2 linked regions of the Corallococcus caeni genome follow. The protein of the gene in region 1 interacts with the protein of each later gene in a pairwise test. Links are inferred from orthologs where the notes say so. Each region holds a gene or a part of one and is shown in the gene's direction. Other genes may lie near its edges.

Evidence for each region. Proteins that work in one complex are often made in the same cells at the same time.
Region 2: the proteins of serC (region 1) and selB interact in binary tests that used the Escherichia coli proteins (3 or more experiments, as listed by UniProt). The link is inferred for Corallococcus caeni from one-to-one orthologs.

Annotation. Positions count from the first base shown.
Region 1 is NZ_BTTW01000004.1:671,307-678,777, forward strand. The notes cover bases 2,667-5,493. They hold serC (3-phosphoserine/phosphohydroxythreonine transaminase), read left to right. Parts: upstream 2,667-3,449; coding sequence 3,450-4,538; downstream 4,539-5,493. Other genes in these bases: AABA78_RS20975 (HvfC/BufC N-terminal domain-containing protein), read left to right, coding at 2,667-3,346; AABA78_RS20985 (chalcone isomerase family protein), read left to right, coding at 4,583-5,146; AABA78_RS20990 (M13 family metallopeptidase), read left to right, coding at 5,376-5,493. In the rest of the region: AABA78_RS20955 (M61 metallopeptidase family protein), read left to right, coding at 1-589; AABA78_RS20960 (YceI family protein), read left to right, coding at 684-1,307; AABA78_RS20965 (hypothetical protein), read left to right, coding at 1,359-1,643; bufB (MNIO family bufferin maturase), read left to right, coding at 1,773-2,621; more of AABA78_RS20975, read left to right, coding at 2,618-2,666; more of AABA78_RS20990, read left to right, coding at 5,494-7,471. UniProt on the Escherichia coli protein: Catalyzes the reversible conversion of 3-phosphohydroxypyruvate to phosphoserine and of 3-hydroxy-2-oxo-4-phosphonooxybutanoate to phosphohydroxythreonine. Is involved in both pyridoxine and serine biosynthesis.
Region 2 is NZ_BTTW01000005.1:47,070-53,150, reverse strand. The notes cover bases 1-2,946. They hold selB (selenocysteine-specific translation elongation factor), read left to right. Parts: upstream 1-482; coding sequence 483-2,411; downstream 2,412-2,946. Other genes in these bases: AABA78_RS21585 (ATP-binding protein), read left to right, coding at 2,408-2,946; AABA78_RS21595 (phosphoribosyltransferase family protein), read left to right, coding at 1-439. In the rest of the region: more of AABA78_RS21585, read left to right, coding at 2,947-4,924; AABA78_RS21580 (sigma-54-dependent transcriptional regulator), read left to right, coding at 4,921-6,081. UniProt on the Escherichia coli protein: Translation factor necessary for the incorporation of selenocysteine into proteins. It probably replaces EF-Tu for the insertion of selenocysteine directed by the UGA codon. SelB binds GTP and GDP.

The DNA of each region.
Region 1 (7,471 bases):
CGCCAGGGACTGGGTCGCCATCCACGAGATGCTGCACCTCACGCACCCGACGCTGCTGCCCCGGGTGGCGTGGCTCACCGAGGGCCTGGCCACCTACTACACGGAGCTCGCCCGCGCCCGCTCCGGACGCCAGACGGCCCGGCAGGCCTGGCAGGAGCTGACGAAGGGCTTCGCGCGCGGCCAGGCCGCCGCGGGCTCACGCACCATGAAGGAGGTCGTGGCGCAGGAGCACAACTTCCAGGGCCTCTACTGGTCCGGGGCCTTCTTCGCGCTCCACCTGGACGTGGAGCTGCGGCGCGTGACGCACGGCCGCGCCCGCCTGGAGGACGTGCTGGAGCTGCTCGCCACGCGCGGGCCCACGTCGTCGCTGGAGAGCTTCGGTGCCGCCGTGGACACGGTCGCCGGTCAGCCCCTCTTCGATGCGCTGCTCGCCCGTCACCTGCCGGTGCCCGCGTTCTCGGAGCTGGGGCCCCTCTTGGAAACGCTGGGCGTCCGAATTGACCCGGGTGGCGTCAAGCTCCATGCTGCGCCGGACAGTGGGTTGCGTGAGGCCATGGACGGTGGGCGGACTCCGGATGACGCGGGGTGAACACCCGGAAAAGTGAAGGGGCTGTAACCGGCTTCCGGATGTCGCGTATCGCATGCATCCGCGAGGTTCGCGGCTTCCGTAGATGAGGTCCGCCATGTTCCGCAGCGTCCTGATGCTCGCCGCCGTCCTGTCGCTGTCCGCGTCCGCCGCCGAGCCGGCGCCTTCCGACAAGCGCTTCGTCTTCAATGATCCGAACAGCCGCGACACGGTGATGTTCGTGCTGGACGCGCCGCTGGAGGTCATCAACGGCCTGTCCAACAAGGTGACGGGCCGCGTGGAGGTGAAGGGGCAGAAGGCCAGCGGCCGGTTCCAGGTGCCGGTCAGCTCCATCAAGACGGGCAACGAGACGCGCGACGGCCACCTGCAGAACGACCGCTGGCTGGACGCGGCGAAGTTCCCGGACATCGTCTTCGAGTTCAAGGACGTGGCCCTGCCCGCGCCGCTCGCCAACGCGAAGCCCGTGGTGCTGAAGACGAAGGGCACCTTCACGATTCACGGCGTCACGCGCGAGGAGCCCGTGGAGGTGACGGCCACGTACCTCCAGGAGACGGCCGAGACGAAGAACCGCGCCGCCGGCGAGCTGTTGCGCGTGCGCGCGAAGTTCCAGATTCCCCTGGAGGCCTACGGCATCAAGCGCACCGAGGCGCTGGTGCTGAAGGTGGGCGAGCGGGCCGACGTCACCGTCGACGCCTGGGGCTCCACGCAGTTCAAGCCGTAGTCCTCTGTTCCCCGTAGTCACACCCCCACGCGGTACGAAAGGAAGCAACACATGAACGTCAAGGCTCTTGCGGCGGTCGTCGGCACCCTGTCCCTCAGCGCGCTGGCCACCGGCTGTGCGTCCAACAAGGCCTCCGAGGGCACCATGCACTCCGCGTCGTCGGAGAAGGCCGCCGAGGCCAACTGCAGCAACGCGAAGGCGACCGACGCGAAGGGCGCCGAGGGCAGCTGCAGCAACAAGCCCGCCGCCGCCCCCGCCGCGACCCCGGAGAAGGGCGCCGAGGGCAGCTGTGGCGCCGGCTCCTGCGGCTCCGGCTCCTGCAGCGGCAAGAAGTAGTCGTTCCCCGGGAGAGGGCCTGCGTGTCAGGTCTCCTCCCAGGCTCGCGGGCGGCGGGAAGGGTTCTTCCTGCCGCCCGTGTTGTTTCCACCCTCGCCTCCGCAGTTCCGTTCCCCGAAGGAGCGCCGCATGCCGTCCCCCCGCTATGCAGACCGCCATGGGTTGAAGCCGCTGGGGGCGGGCATCGGGCTGCGCCGAGACTTCTACGAAGCCTTGCCGCGCACGCCGCGCGCGCTGGACTGGGTGGAGATCATCCCGGAGAACTTCCTCACGCTGGGCGGCCGCTCCCAGCGCGCCCTGGACGCGTGCCGCGAGCGCTGGACGCTGCTGCCGCACGGGGTGGGGCTCAACATCGGCGGGCCGGACGCGCTGGATGACGACTACGTCACCCGCCTGGCCGCGCTGGTGAAGCGCCTGGACGCGCCGTTCTTCTCAGACCACCTGTGCTACTCGCGCCTGGGCGGCGTGCACCTGCATGACCTGTTGCCGCTGCCGTTCACGGAGGCCGCGGTGGAGCACGTGGTGCCGCGCGTGCGCGAGGTGATGTCTCGCGTGGAGCGCCCCTTCCTCCTGGAGAACCCCAGCTACTACGCCGCCATGCCGGGCGGCACGCTGGGGGAGGCGGACTTCCTGCGCCAGGTGGTGGAGGCCGCGGACTGCGGCCTGCTGCTGGACGTGAACAACGTCTGGGTCAACGCGAGGAACCACGGCTACGACCCGCGCGCCTTCGTGGACGCGCTGCCCCTGGAGCGCGTGGTGCAGGTGCACCTGGCCGGCCACGACGTGGGGGAGACCGTCCTCATCGACACGCACGGCGACCGCGTCTGCGACGACGTGTGGGCGCTGTACCGCTACACCCTGGAGCGCACCGGCCCCGTGTCCACGCTGATTGAATGGGACCAGGCCATCCCGTCCCTGGACGCCGTGCTGGACGAGGCGGACCTGGCGCGCGGCGTGCTCGCGGAGGGTGCGCGATGAAACAGTCGCTGCGCCACTTCTTCGACAGCATGGATGCGTACCTCGCGGGCCCGCCGGGCGCGGAGGGCCTGCTCAAGCTGTCCGCGTCGCACCCCGGCTGGGACGTGGATCCGGAGCGCATGGCCCTCTATGGCCAGTTCGTGCGCGGCCACGTGCGCTCCACGCTGGAGAAGCTCTTCCCGCTGACGCGCAAGGCGGTGACGCCGGAGGCGTGGGACGCGCTGGTGGAGGGCTACACCCGCACGCGCCCCGCGCGGCACTACGAGCTCAACCGCCTGGGCGAGGGCTTCGCGCCCTTCGTCGCGGACGCCGCCGCCGCGAAGGGCCTGCCCCCGTTCCTGCCCCCGCTGGCGCGCTTCGAGTGGGCGGACTTCGCGGTGTTCGCCTCCGAGGAGGTCATCCCGGAGCCGGTGGAGCGGCTGACGCCCAACCCCACGCTCGCGGTGCTGGAGCAGCCCTACCAGCTCTGCGCGTTCGTGCGGGCCCGGGGCGCGGACGGCGCTCCCCTGGAAGGGGAGGAGCTGGCGCTGCTCTGGCGCCACCCGGAGCGGCTGGTGACCTTCTACATGGAGGCCACGCCGCCCGCGCTGCTGGTGCTCAAGATGGCGGTGGAGGGCCTGTCCGAAGAGGCCGTCGCCCAGGCCACCGGCATGGCGGCCCCGGACGTCCACGCGCAGGTGGTGCGCTTCGCGAGGGACGGGCTGGTGCTGCGCCCGGCGGAGTGACTTCCGTCAGGAGGCAGGCGGTCATGACGCTTCGCGCTGGCCTCCAGGGGCCGGTCGGGGGGAAGAATGGGGGGACGTCGTTTCCCACCGTGAGGTCCCCGTCATGCGCGTCATCAACTTCAACGCCGGCCCCGCCGGTCTGCCCCTGCCGGCCCTCGAGCAGGCCCGGGATGAGCTGCTCGACTTCCATGGCACGGGCATGTCCGTCATGGAGCACAGCCACCGGGGCAAGGACTACGAGGGCGTCCACGACGAGGCCGTCGCGCTCCTGACGGAGCTGCTGGGCATCCCCGCCACGCACCAGGTGCTGTTCCTCACCGGCGGCGCGTCCCAGCAGTTCGCGCAGGTGCCCATGAACTTCCTCACCCAGGGCGCCTCCGCCGACTACCTGATGACCGGGGTCTGGAGCGAGAAGGCCTTCGACGAGGCGAAGTACTTCGGCTCGCCGCGCGTCGCGGCCACCACCGTGCTGCCGGACAAGCGCTACCTGCGCGTGCCCAAGCAGGGAGAGCTCCAGCTCGACCCCCAGGCCGCCTATGTGCACCTGACGAGCAACAACACCATCTTCGGCTCGCAATGGCACACCTTCCCGGACGTGGGCCGCGTGCCGCTGGTGGCGGACATGAGCTCGGACTTCCTCTGGAAGCCCACGGACGTGAGCCGCTTCGCGCTCATCTACGCGGGCGCGCAGAAGAACCTGGGCCCCTCCGGCGTCACGCTCATCATCGCCGCGAAGGACTTCATCGCGAAGGGGCGCAAGGACATCCCCAAGTACTTCCGCTACGCGACGCACGCGGAGAACAACTCGCTCTACAACACGCCCCCCACGCTGGCCATCTACCTGGTGCGCAACGTGCTCCAGTGGGCCAAGGGGCTGGGCGGCCTCCCCGCGCTGGAGCAGCGCAACCGCGAGAAGGCGGACACGCTGTACGGCGCCATCGACCGCAACGCGGGCTTCTACCGGGCCCCGGTGGAGCGCGAGTCCCGTTCAGTGATGAACGTCGTCTTCCACCTCCCCACAGAGGAGCTGGATGCGGCCTTTGTCGCGGAGGCGAAGAAGGCCCACATGGTGGGGCTCAAGGGCCACCGCACGGCGGGCGGCATCCGCGTGTCGATGTACAACGCGGTTTCGCCGCAGGACGTCAAGACGCTGACGTCCTTCATGGATCATTTCGTGAAGACGCACGGCTAGGCTTGCGTCCAACATCGCGCAGAAACCACCCGGAGGGTTTTTCCATGAAGAAGACGCTGACCGCCGTGCTGCTGTCGCTGACCCTCGCCGCGCCTGTCATGGCCAAGGACATCGCCGGCGTGAAGTACCCCGACACCGCCACCGTCAACGGCAAGGAGCTGAAGCTCAACGGCGTCGGCCTGCGCAAGAAGGCCATCTTCAAGGTCTACACGGTGGGCCTCTACGTGGAGACCCCCACGCAGGACGCCACCGCGCTGCTCAACGCGGATGAGATCAAGCGCGTGCGCATGTTCATGAAGCGCGACCTCAAGAAGGAGCAGATCACCGAGGCCATCGAGAACGGCTTCAAGAAGAACGCCGGCGCGAACCTGCCCAAGCTCCAGGACCGGTTGAACGCCTTCAAGAACGCCATCCCCGCGGAGGTGAAGGAGGGCCAGGAACTCATCCTCACCTACGTCCCCGGCAAGGGCACCAACGTGCACACGAGCGACGGCAAGTCCATTGACGTGGAGGGCAAGGACTTCGCGGACGCGCTCTTCTCCGTGTGGCTGGGCAAGGACCCCGTGGACGACGGCCTCAAGGACGGGATGCTCGGCAAGGAAGACTGACGCACCGCCTCCGCTGTAAGCCTTCACGCGCGCCCCGGGCGTGTCCCTTCTTCACACGGAGGGGCGCTCCCCGGGGCGTCGCTGTTTCGGGAGGACGCCATTGCTTCAATGGTGGACAGCGCGCGGCGCCCCTGTCACACGCCGGTGAGTTGACGCTGGAATGCCCTGTCGCATCCGGCGTTGATGCGCGCCGAATCGCATCCCACCCCTGTCCGTGCTGGAGAACGCTGTGAAGCGACTGGCCCTGTTCGCCGCCACCTGTGTCCTTGGCGCCGCCTGCAAGACGGCGGAGCCCACCCCCGAGCCGTCCCAGGCCTCCACCCCGGCCCCCGTGGCCACCGCCGCACCGTCCACGCCCGCCCCCGCGCCGGAGGCCTCCAACGTGCCCATGGCCGAGCGCCCCATGCCCCCGGGCCTGGACGCTGCGGTGATGGACCCTTCCGCGAACCCCTGTGACGACTTCTACGCCTACGCCTGTGGCGGCTGGCTGAAGACCACGGAGATCCCCGCCGAGCGCGCGCGCTGGAGCCGCGGCTTCGAGACGGTGGCCGAGCGCAACCAGACCGTGCTGCGCGACATCCTCACCAAGGCCGCGGAGGGGCAGGGCGAGGGCACCCCGGAGGAGAAGAAGCTGGGGGACTACTACGGCGCCTGCATGGACGAGGCGAAGCTGGAGCAGTCGCTGCCCACGCTGCGCACCTACCTGGCGAAGCTCAACGGCCTGAAGAGCCCGCAGGCGGTGGCGCAGGCGGTGGCGTGGCTGCACGCGCGCAACGTGAACGCGCTGTTCCGGGTGACGTCGGATCAGGACCAGAAGGACGCCACGCAGGTCATCGCCGTGGTGGACGCGGGCGGCCTGGGCCTGCCGGACCGCGACTACTACCTCAAGCCGGACGTGAAGATGCGCGAGGCGCGCGCCGCCTACCAGGCGCACGTGCAGAAGGTGTTCGAGCTCTTGGGGGACGCGCCCTTCGTCGCCAGCCGCAAGGCCACGGGCATCGTCGCCATCGAGACGCGCCTGGCCAACGCGCGGCTGCCCAAGGACGAGACGCGCGAGCCGGAGAAGGTCTACCACCGCCTGGAGCGCCAGGGCCTGAAGCAGCTGGCCCCCGCCTTCCAGTGGGACACGTACTTCGCGGAGGTGGGGCTGCCCGCCGGTGAAGCGCTCAACGTGACGCAGCCGAAGTTCTTCTCGGAGGTGTCCGGGCTGGTGCGTCAGCAGCGGCCCTCCGACATGGGGCCGTACCTCTCCTACCACCTGGTGAAGCACTCGCAGAACGCGCTGCCCAAGGCACTGCGCGACGAGTTCTTCCGCTTCGAGTCCACGGTGCTCACCGGCGCGAAGGCGGACCTGGCGCGCTGGAAGAAGTGCGTGGAGGCCACCGACGACGCGCTGCCGCACGCGCTGGCCAAGCCCTTCATCGCGCGCACCTTCGGCGCGGACGGCAAGGCCACCACGCTGGACATGGTCCAGCAGATTGAGCAGTCCTTCGAGCGCAACCTGGACACGCTCTCCTGGATGGACGCGCAGACGAAGGCCCAGGCGCTGGTGAAGGTGAAGAAGATCACCAACAAGATCGGCTACCCGGACCAGTGGCGCAGCTACGACGGGCTGACCGTGAAGCGCGACTCGTTCCTGGACAACCTGCTGGCGGCGGACGCGTTCGAGCAGGCGCGCCAGTTGCGCAAGGTGGGCCAGCCGGTGGACCGGCAGGAGTGGTTCATGTCGCCGCCCACGGTGAACGCCTACTACAACGCGGCCACCAACGAGATCGTCTTCCCGGCGGGCATCCTCCAGCCGCCGTTCTTCGGGCGGGACGCGTCCGCGGCGGTGAACTTCGGCGCCATGGGCATGGTGGTGGGCCACGAAATCACCCACGGCTTCGACGACGAGGGCCGCCAGTTCGACGCGGACGGCAACCTGCGCACGTGGTGGACCCCGGCGTCGGACAAGGCCTTCCGCGAGCGCGTGTCGTGCGTGAAGAACCAGTACGACCAGTACACGGCCGTGGACGACGTGAAGGTGAACGGCAAGCTCACCCTGGGGGAGAACGTCGCGGACCTGGGCGGGCTCAAGCTGGCGTACGCGGCCATGGAGGCGTACCTGGCGAAGCACCCGGACCAGGCGGCGAAGGCGAATTCGTACCGGTTCACCCCGGGGCAGCAGTTCTTCCTCGCGCACGCGCAATCGTGGTGCTCGAAGATTCGTAATGAGGCTGCGCGGCAGCGGGCGCTGACGGATTCGCACTCGCCGGCGTTCCTGCGCGTGATGGGGCCGGACGTGAACCTGCCGCAGTTCCAGCAGGCCTTCTCCTGCCCCGCGGG
Region 2 (6,081 bases), on another replicon or contig:
CCGTCAGGCGTGGGAGCCGCAGGCGGTGGTGGGCGTGGCCCACGGCGGCGTGTTCGTGGGCGGGGCGCTCGCGGGCGCGCTCGGCTGCGAGTTCTTCCCCGTGCGCATCAGCCGCCGCAGCCGCGACAAGGGCGAGCGCACCCAGGAGCGCGGCCAGCCGCAGGTGAGCGAGGAGATGCCCACGGAGATCAAGGGCCGCCGCGTGCTCATCGTGGACGACATCGCGTCCAGCGGGGACACGCTGGAGCTGGCCACGGCGCTCGCGAAGAAGGTGGGCGCGAAGGAGATCCGCACCGCGTGCCTGATTGCGCGGCCGGAGGGCTTCACGCCGGACCACGTGGGGCTGTCCACGGACTCGCTCTTCGTCTTCCCGTGGGACTACGAGCCGGTGATGGGCGACGCGCACTTCGACGACGACCCGGACAAGGCCGGGGCCTAGTTTCCGGGCTCCGGGGGCTCCAGGACAAGGCGCTGACGCGGCGATGATCATCGGGACGGCGGGGCACATCGACCACGGCAAGACGTCCCTCGTGAAGGCGCTGACGGGCACCGACACCGACCGGCTCCCGGAGGAGAAGCGGCGGGGCATCACCCTGGAGCTGGGCTTCGCCCACCTGCGCCTGCCGGACGGACAGGTGGCGGGCGTGGTGGACGTGCCCGGCCACGAGCGCTTCGTGAAGGCCATGGCCGCGGGCGCGGGCGGCGTGGACCTGGCGGTGCTGGTGGTGGCAGCCGACGAGGGCGTCATGCCCCAGACGCGCGAGCACCTGGACATCTGCCGCCTGCTCGGCGTGAAGGCGGGCGTCGTCGCGCTCACCAAGGCGGACCTGCTGGACGCGCTGGGTGAAGACTGGCGCGCGCTGGTGGAGGCGGACCTCGCCGCGCTCACCGCCGGCACCTTCCTGGAGGCCGCGCCCGTGGTGCCGGTGTCGTCGCGCACGGGCGCGGGGCTGCCGGAGCTGAAGGCCGCGCTCGGCCGCGCGGGCGGCGCGCTGCCACGGCGCCCCTCCGAGGGCCCCGCGTTCCTCCCCGTGGACCGGGCCTTCACCATCAAGGGCTTCGGCACGGTGGTGACGGGCACGCTGTTGTCCGGCGCGCTGGCGGTGGACGACGCGGTGGCGCTGCTGCCGCGGGCCTCCGGCGCGCGGCCGGGCCCCTTTCGCGTCCGGGGCGTGCAGGTGCACGGCCAGCCGGTGGCGCGCGTGGAGGCGGGGCATCGCGCGGCGGTGAACGTGGCGGACGTGCAGCCAGAGGACGTGCACCGGGGCATGGTGCTCACGCGCGCGGGCGAATTGCCGGAGACGTCCATGCTGGACGTGGAGCTGACGCTGCTGCCCGCCGCGGAGGCGCCGCTGCCCAAGCGCCGCAAGCTGCTCTTGCACCTGGGCACCGCGCAGGTGGAGGCCACGGTGGCGCTCCTGGACCTGGACTCGCTCGCGCCCGGGGAGACGGGGCTCGCGCAGCTGCGGCTGGAGTCGCCGGTGGGGGCGCTCGTCGGCCAGCGCTTCATCCTGCGTGGCTCGCGCGCGCTGCCGGGCCGGGGCGCCACGGTGGCCGGGGGGCGCGTGCTCTCCATCACGCCGCCGCGCCGGCGCAAGGGGGCGGCCTCGGTGGTGCGGCCGCTCCTGGAGGCGGACGCGGCCGGACAGGTGGCGTGGCTCCTGCGGCAGGCGGGCTACGCGGGGCTCACGCAGACGGAGCTGTTCGGCCGCTCGGGGCTTTCGCCCAAGGTGCTGGCGCGCACGCTGGAGCTGCTGGGCGCGAAGGGGCAGGTGCTGCTGGTGGACCGCGACCGGCGGCTCTACGTGGCGCAGGACGTGTTCGAGGGCCTGCGTCAGCGCTCGCTCGCGCTGCTCGCCGCGTTCCACGAGCGCGAGCCCATGCGGGACGGCCTGTCGCGCGAGGAGCTCCGTCAGCGGCTCTCCGCCCAACTGGACGGCCGCCTGTTCCAGCGCGTGGTTCAGGCGCTGGTGGACGCGGGCGGCGTGGAGGCGGAGAAGGACCTGGTGCGCCTGCGGGGCCGGGGTCGTACGCTGACGCTGGGCGACGAGGCCGCGCGCACGCGCCTGTCCGCGGAGCTGTCCGCGGCGGGGCTCGCGCCGCCCACGGTCACGGAGCTGGCGCAGAAGCTGGCGCTTCCGCCCGCGAAGCTGCAGGAGCTGTTGAAGGTGCTGGTGGCGTCGGGCGTGGGCGTGCGGGTGAGCGAGGAGCTGTGCTTCGACGCGGGTGCGCTGGAGGACCTGCGCGGCCGGCTGGTGACGTACCTGAAGGACCAGAAGGAGATCACCACGCAGGCCTTCAAGGAGCTGGTGGGCCAGAGCCGCAAGTTCACCATCCCCCTGTCGGAGTACTTCGACCGGGAGAAGGTCACGCTGAGGGTGGGGGACAAACGGGTGCTGCGTCGCGGATGAGTCCCAAGGTCTACAGCGAGCGGGAGCTGCGCGCCCTGGTGGAGCCCTTCACCCAGCCCATGCTGGTGGTGGAGGCGGAGGGGCGCGTCCAGGTGGCCAACGCCGCGTACGCGCGGCTCTTGGGGCTGCCCCTGGAGCAGGTGGAGGGCCGCTCCTTCCTGGACTTCGTGCAGCCGGAGGAGCGCAGCCGGATGGGGGACCGCTTCCACCGGCTGGCCACGGGCGCGCCGCTGGACGGACGCCCGCAGCTCTACAAGGTGCTCAGCGTCCACGGCGCGCCGGGCGAGGTGTACGTGCAGGCCAACCCCCTGCGGCTGGAGGGGGAGCGCTTCGCCCTGTTGCTCAGCTGCATGGTGATGTCGGACCGGCCCATGGAGCTGATGGTGGCGGAGCGGCTGGTGGACACGTCCGCGGGGCTGGTGTCCGCGCGCTCGGAGGAGGGCGTGCGGCGCGTGGCGCTGGCGGGCCTGGAGGCCGCGGGCTTCCGGGCGCGCATCCTGCGCTGGGACGGCACGCGGCTGGTGGTGCGCGACGGCGTGTCCCTGCCGGCGGATTCGCACCTGGCGCTGGAGGCCCTGTCGGACGGGCGGCCGGTGTTCGGCGGCGCGGACCAGGCGCAGCCCACGCACGCGTATCTGCCGGTGGGCGGACCCCAGTCGGAGGTGCTGTGGGTCGCGGGCCCGTGGGTGGCGCCCCGGCACGGCTCGGTGCTGACGCTGTTCGCGAAGGTGGTGGGCGCGGCGCTCGCGGACGCGCACCTCCATGCGGATGGCGCGCGCAGCCGCTGGGAGGTGGAGGCGGTGGCGGAGATGGCGCGCTTCGTGGCGCAGCCCGTGCCCCCGTCGCCGGAGACGTTCCTCGCGCGCGTGGCGGAGCTGCTCCAGGCGCGCGGGGTGGCGCTGCACGTCACCTCCGAACCGGGACAGGCGCCCCGGCTCGCCGCCCACGTGGGGCTGGAGGAGGGGAGCGTGACGGCGGGGGACGCGGCCCGGGCCACCGGCGTGCTCCTGGCCTCGTCGCTGCGGGAGGACGGAGGGGTGCTGTCGTCGGAGGCGCAGGGCCGCGCGCTGGAGACGCTGTCCCAGGGCCGCTTCGGCAGCGGGACGGCGGCGCGGCTCACCCGCGGCGGTGAGTGCGTGGGCGTGGTGCAGGCGCTGCGCGCGAAGGAGCGCCCCTTCGACGAGCGAGACGCGCGGCTGCTGGCCACGCTCGCGGAGCTGCTGGTGACGCTGTTGGAGCAGCGCCGCCTGCGGGCGGAGTCCGCGCGCCAGCTCACGGAGTCGCGCCTCCTGCTGGACCTGGCGCGCACCACGTCGGGCGTGCTGGAGACGGCGAGCATCCTGGACGTCGCGTCCGACTTCCTGGTGCACCTGCTGGACGTGTCCAACTGCTTCATCCTGCTCTACGACGAACAGGCCAAGGTGCTGCGGGGCGCGGCGGCGTCGGCGGCCCACCGCGACCTGTTCCGCACGGTGGTGGTGCCGCTGGACAGCGACGACCTGGCCGCGCGCGTGGCCCTGGAGCGCAAGCCCATCGCGGTGGAGGACCTGACGTCGGCGAGCGTCTCCGTCAGCGCCGTGCTCATCGACCGGCTGGGAGAGAAGGCCCTGCTGGGCCTGCCGCTCACCTCGCGCGAGGAGCTCATCGGCGTGGTGCTGGTGGACGACGTGCGCGGCCCGCGCCCCTTCGGCCCGGAGCTCATCGAGCTGGCGGAGGCGACGTGCGGCCAACTGGCGCTGTCCATCGCCAACGCGCGCCTCTATGAATCCCTGTGGGCCAGCTACGCGGAGCTGGCCGCCACCCGCGCGGAGATGGTGAAGCGTGAACGCTTCGCCGCGCTGGGCGAGCTGTCCGCCATCGTCGCCCACGAGGTGCGCAACCCCCTGGGCGTCATCTTCAACGCGGTGGCCACGCTCCGGCGCATCATGAATCCCACCGGCGACACCGCGATGTTGCTGGACATCGTCGCGGAGGAGAGCGACCGCCTGAACCGGATGGTGGCCGACCTGCTGGACTTCACCCGCCCGCGCAACCCGGTGCTCCAGCCGGAGGACCTGCTGCGCGTGCTCCAGGACGCCCTGGAGGCCGCGCGGGCCCAGGCCTCCACGGAGCGCCCGGTGAACGTCCACGTGGAGGTGGAGCCCGGCCTCGCCACGGTGCCCATGGACCGGCGGCAGATCCGCCAGGCCCTGTTCAACGTGGCCGTCAACGCCATCCAGGCCATGCCCCAGGGGGGCGAGGTCTGGGTGCACGCGCGCCGGGACACCCACGGCGGCCGCGAGCAGCTGCGCATCGACGTGATGGACCAGGGGCCGGGCATCCCGGCGGAGCTGCTCCACCGCGTCTTCGAACCCTTCTTCACCACCAAGGCCCAGGGCACTGGCCTGGGGCTGGCGGTGGTGAAGCGCATCCTGGAGGAGCACCGCGGTGAAATCGCCGTGGAGAGCGCCCCCGGACGCGGAACCACCTTCACCTTCTGGCTGCCGCTCACGCAGCCCCAGTCCCTCTCATGACCGACGCCACCACCCCGGTTCCCCGAGGCCGCATCCTCGTGGTGGACGACCAGCGCAACATGCGCGCCACCACCGCGCTGCTCCTGAAGCAGGCGGGCTACACCGTCTCCGAATCCGCCACCGGCGAGGAGGCCCTCGACGTGCTCGCGAAGGAGCGCGTGGACCTGCTCCTCACGGACCTGAAGATGGAGCCCATGGACGGGCTCACGCTCCTGCGGCGCGCGCTGGAGGTCGCCCCGCGCCTCCAGGTCATCATGATGACGGCCTTCGGCTCCATCGAGAGCGCGGTGGAGGCCATGCGCCTGGGGGCGTACGACTACGTCACCAAGCCCTTCAAGGAAGGCGAGCTGCGCTACCGCGTGGAGCGCGCCCTGGAGCGCGCCAAGCTCCAGGCGGCGGTGGACAACTTCGCCGCGGAGTTCGCGGAGCGCCACGGCCTGTCCGCGCTGGTGGGCCGCAGCCCCGCGATGCGCGAGCTCACCACGCGCCTGGTGCGCGTCGCGCAGAGCGACGCCACCGTCCTCATCCAGGGCGAGAGCGGCACGGGCAAGGAGTTGGTGGCCCGCGCCCTCCACGCGCACAGCCGCCGCAACAAGCAGCCCTTCGTGCCCGTCAACTGCGCGGCCATCAGCGAAACGCTGCTGGAGAGCGAGCTCTTCGGCCACGCCAAGGGCGCCTTCACCGGCGCGGTGAAGGCGCGCCGGGGCCTCTTCGAGGAAGCGGACAACGGCACGCTCTTCATCGACGAGGTGACGGAGACCAGCCCCACCTTCCAGTCCAAGCTCCTGCGCACGCTCCAGGACGGCGAGGTGCGCCGCGTGGGCGAGTCCACCTCGCTGCGCGTGGACGTCCGCATCGCCGCGGCCACCAACCGCGACATCGAGCTGGAGGTGAAGGAGAAGCGCTTCCGCCAGGACCTCTACTACCGCCTCAACGTGGTGATGCTGCGCGTGCCCCCGCTGCGCGAGCGCCTGGAGGACGTGCCCGCGCTGGCGCAGCACTTCCTGGATCGCGCCAACGCCCGCAGCCCCCGGACCCGGCGCCTGTCCGAGTCCGCCGTGGCGCACCTGATGACGTACCGCTTCCCCGGCAACGTGCGCGAGCTGGAGAACCTGGTGGAGCAGGCCGCCGCGCTCGCGGAAGGGGACGAACTGGCC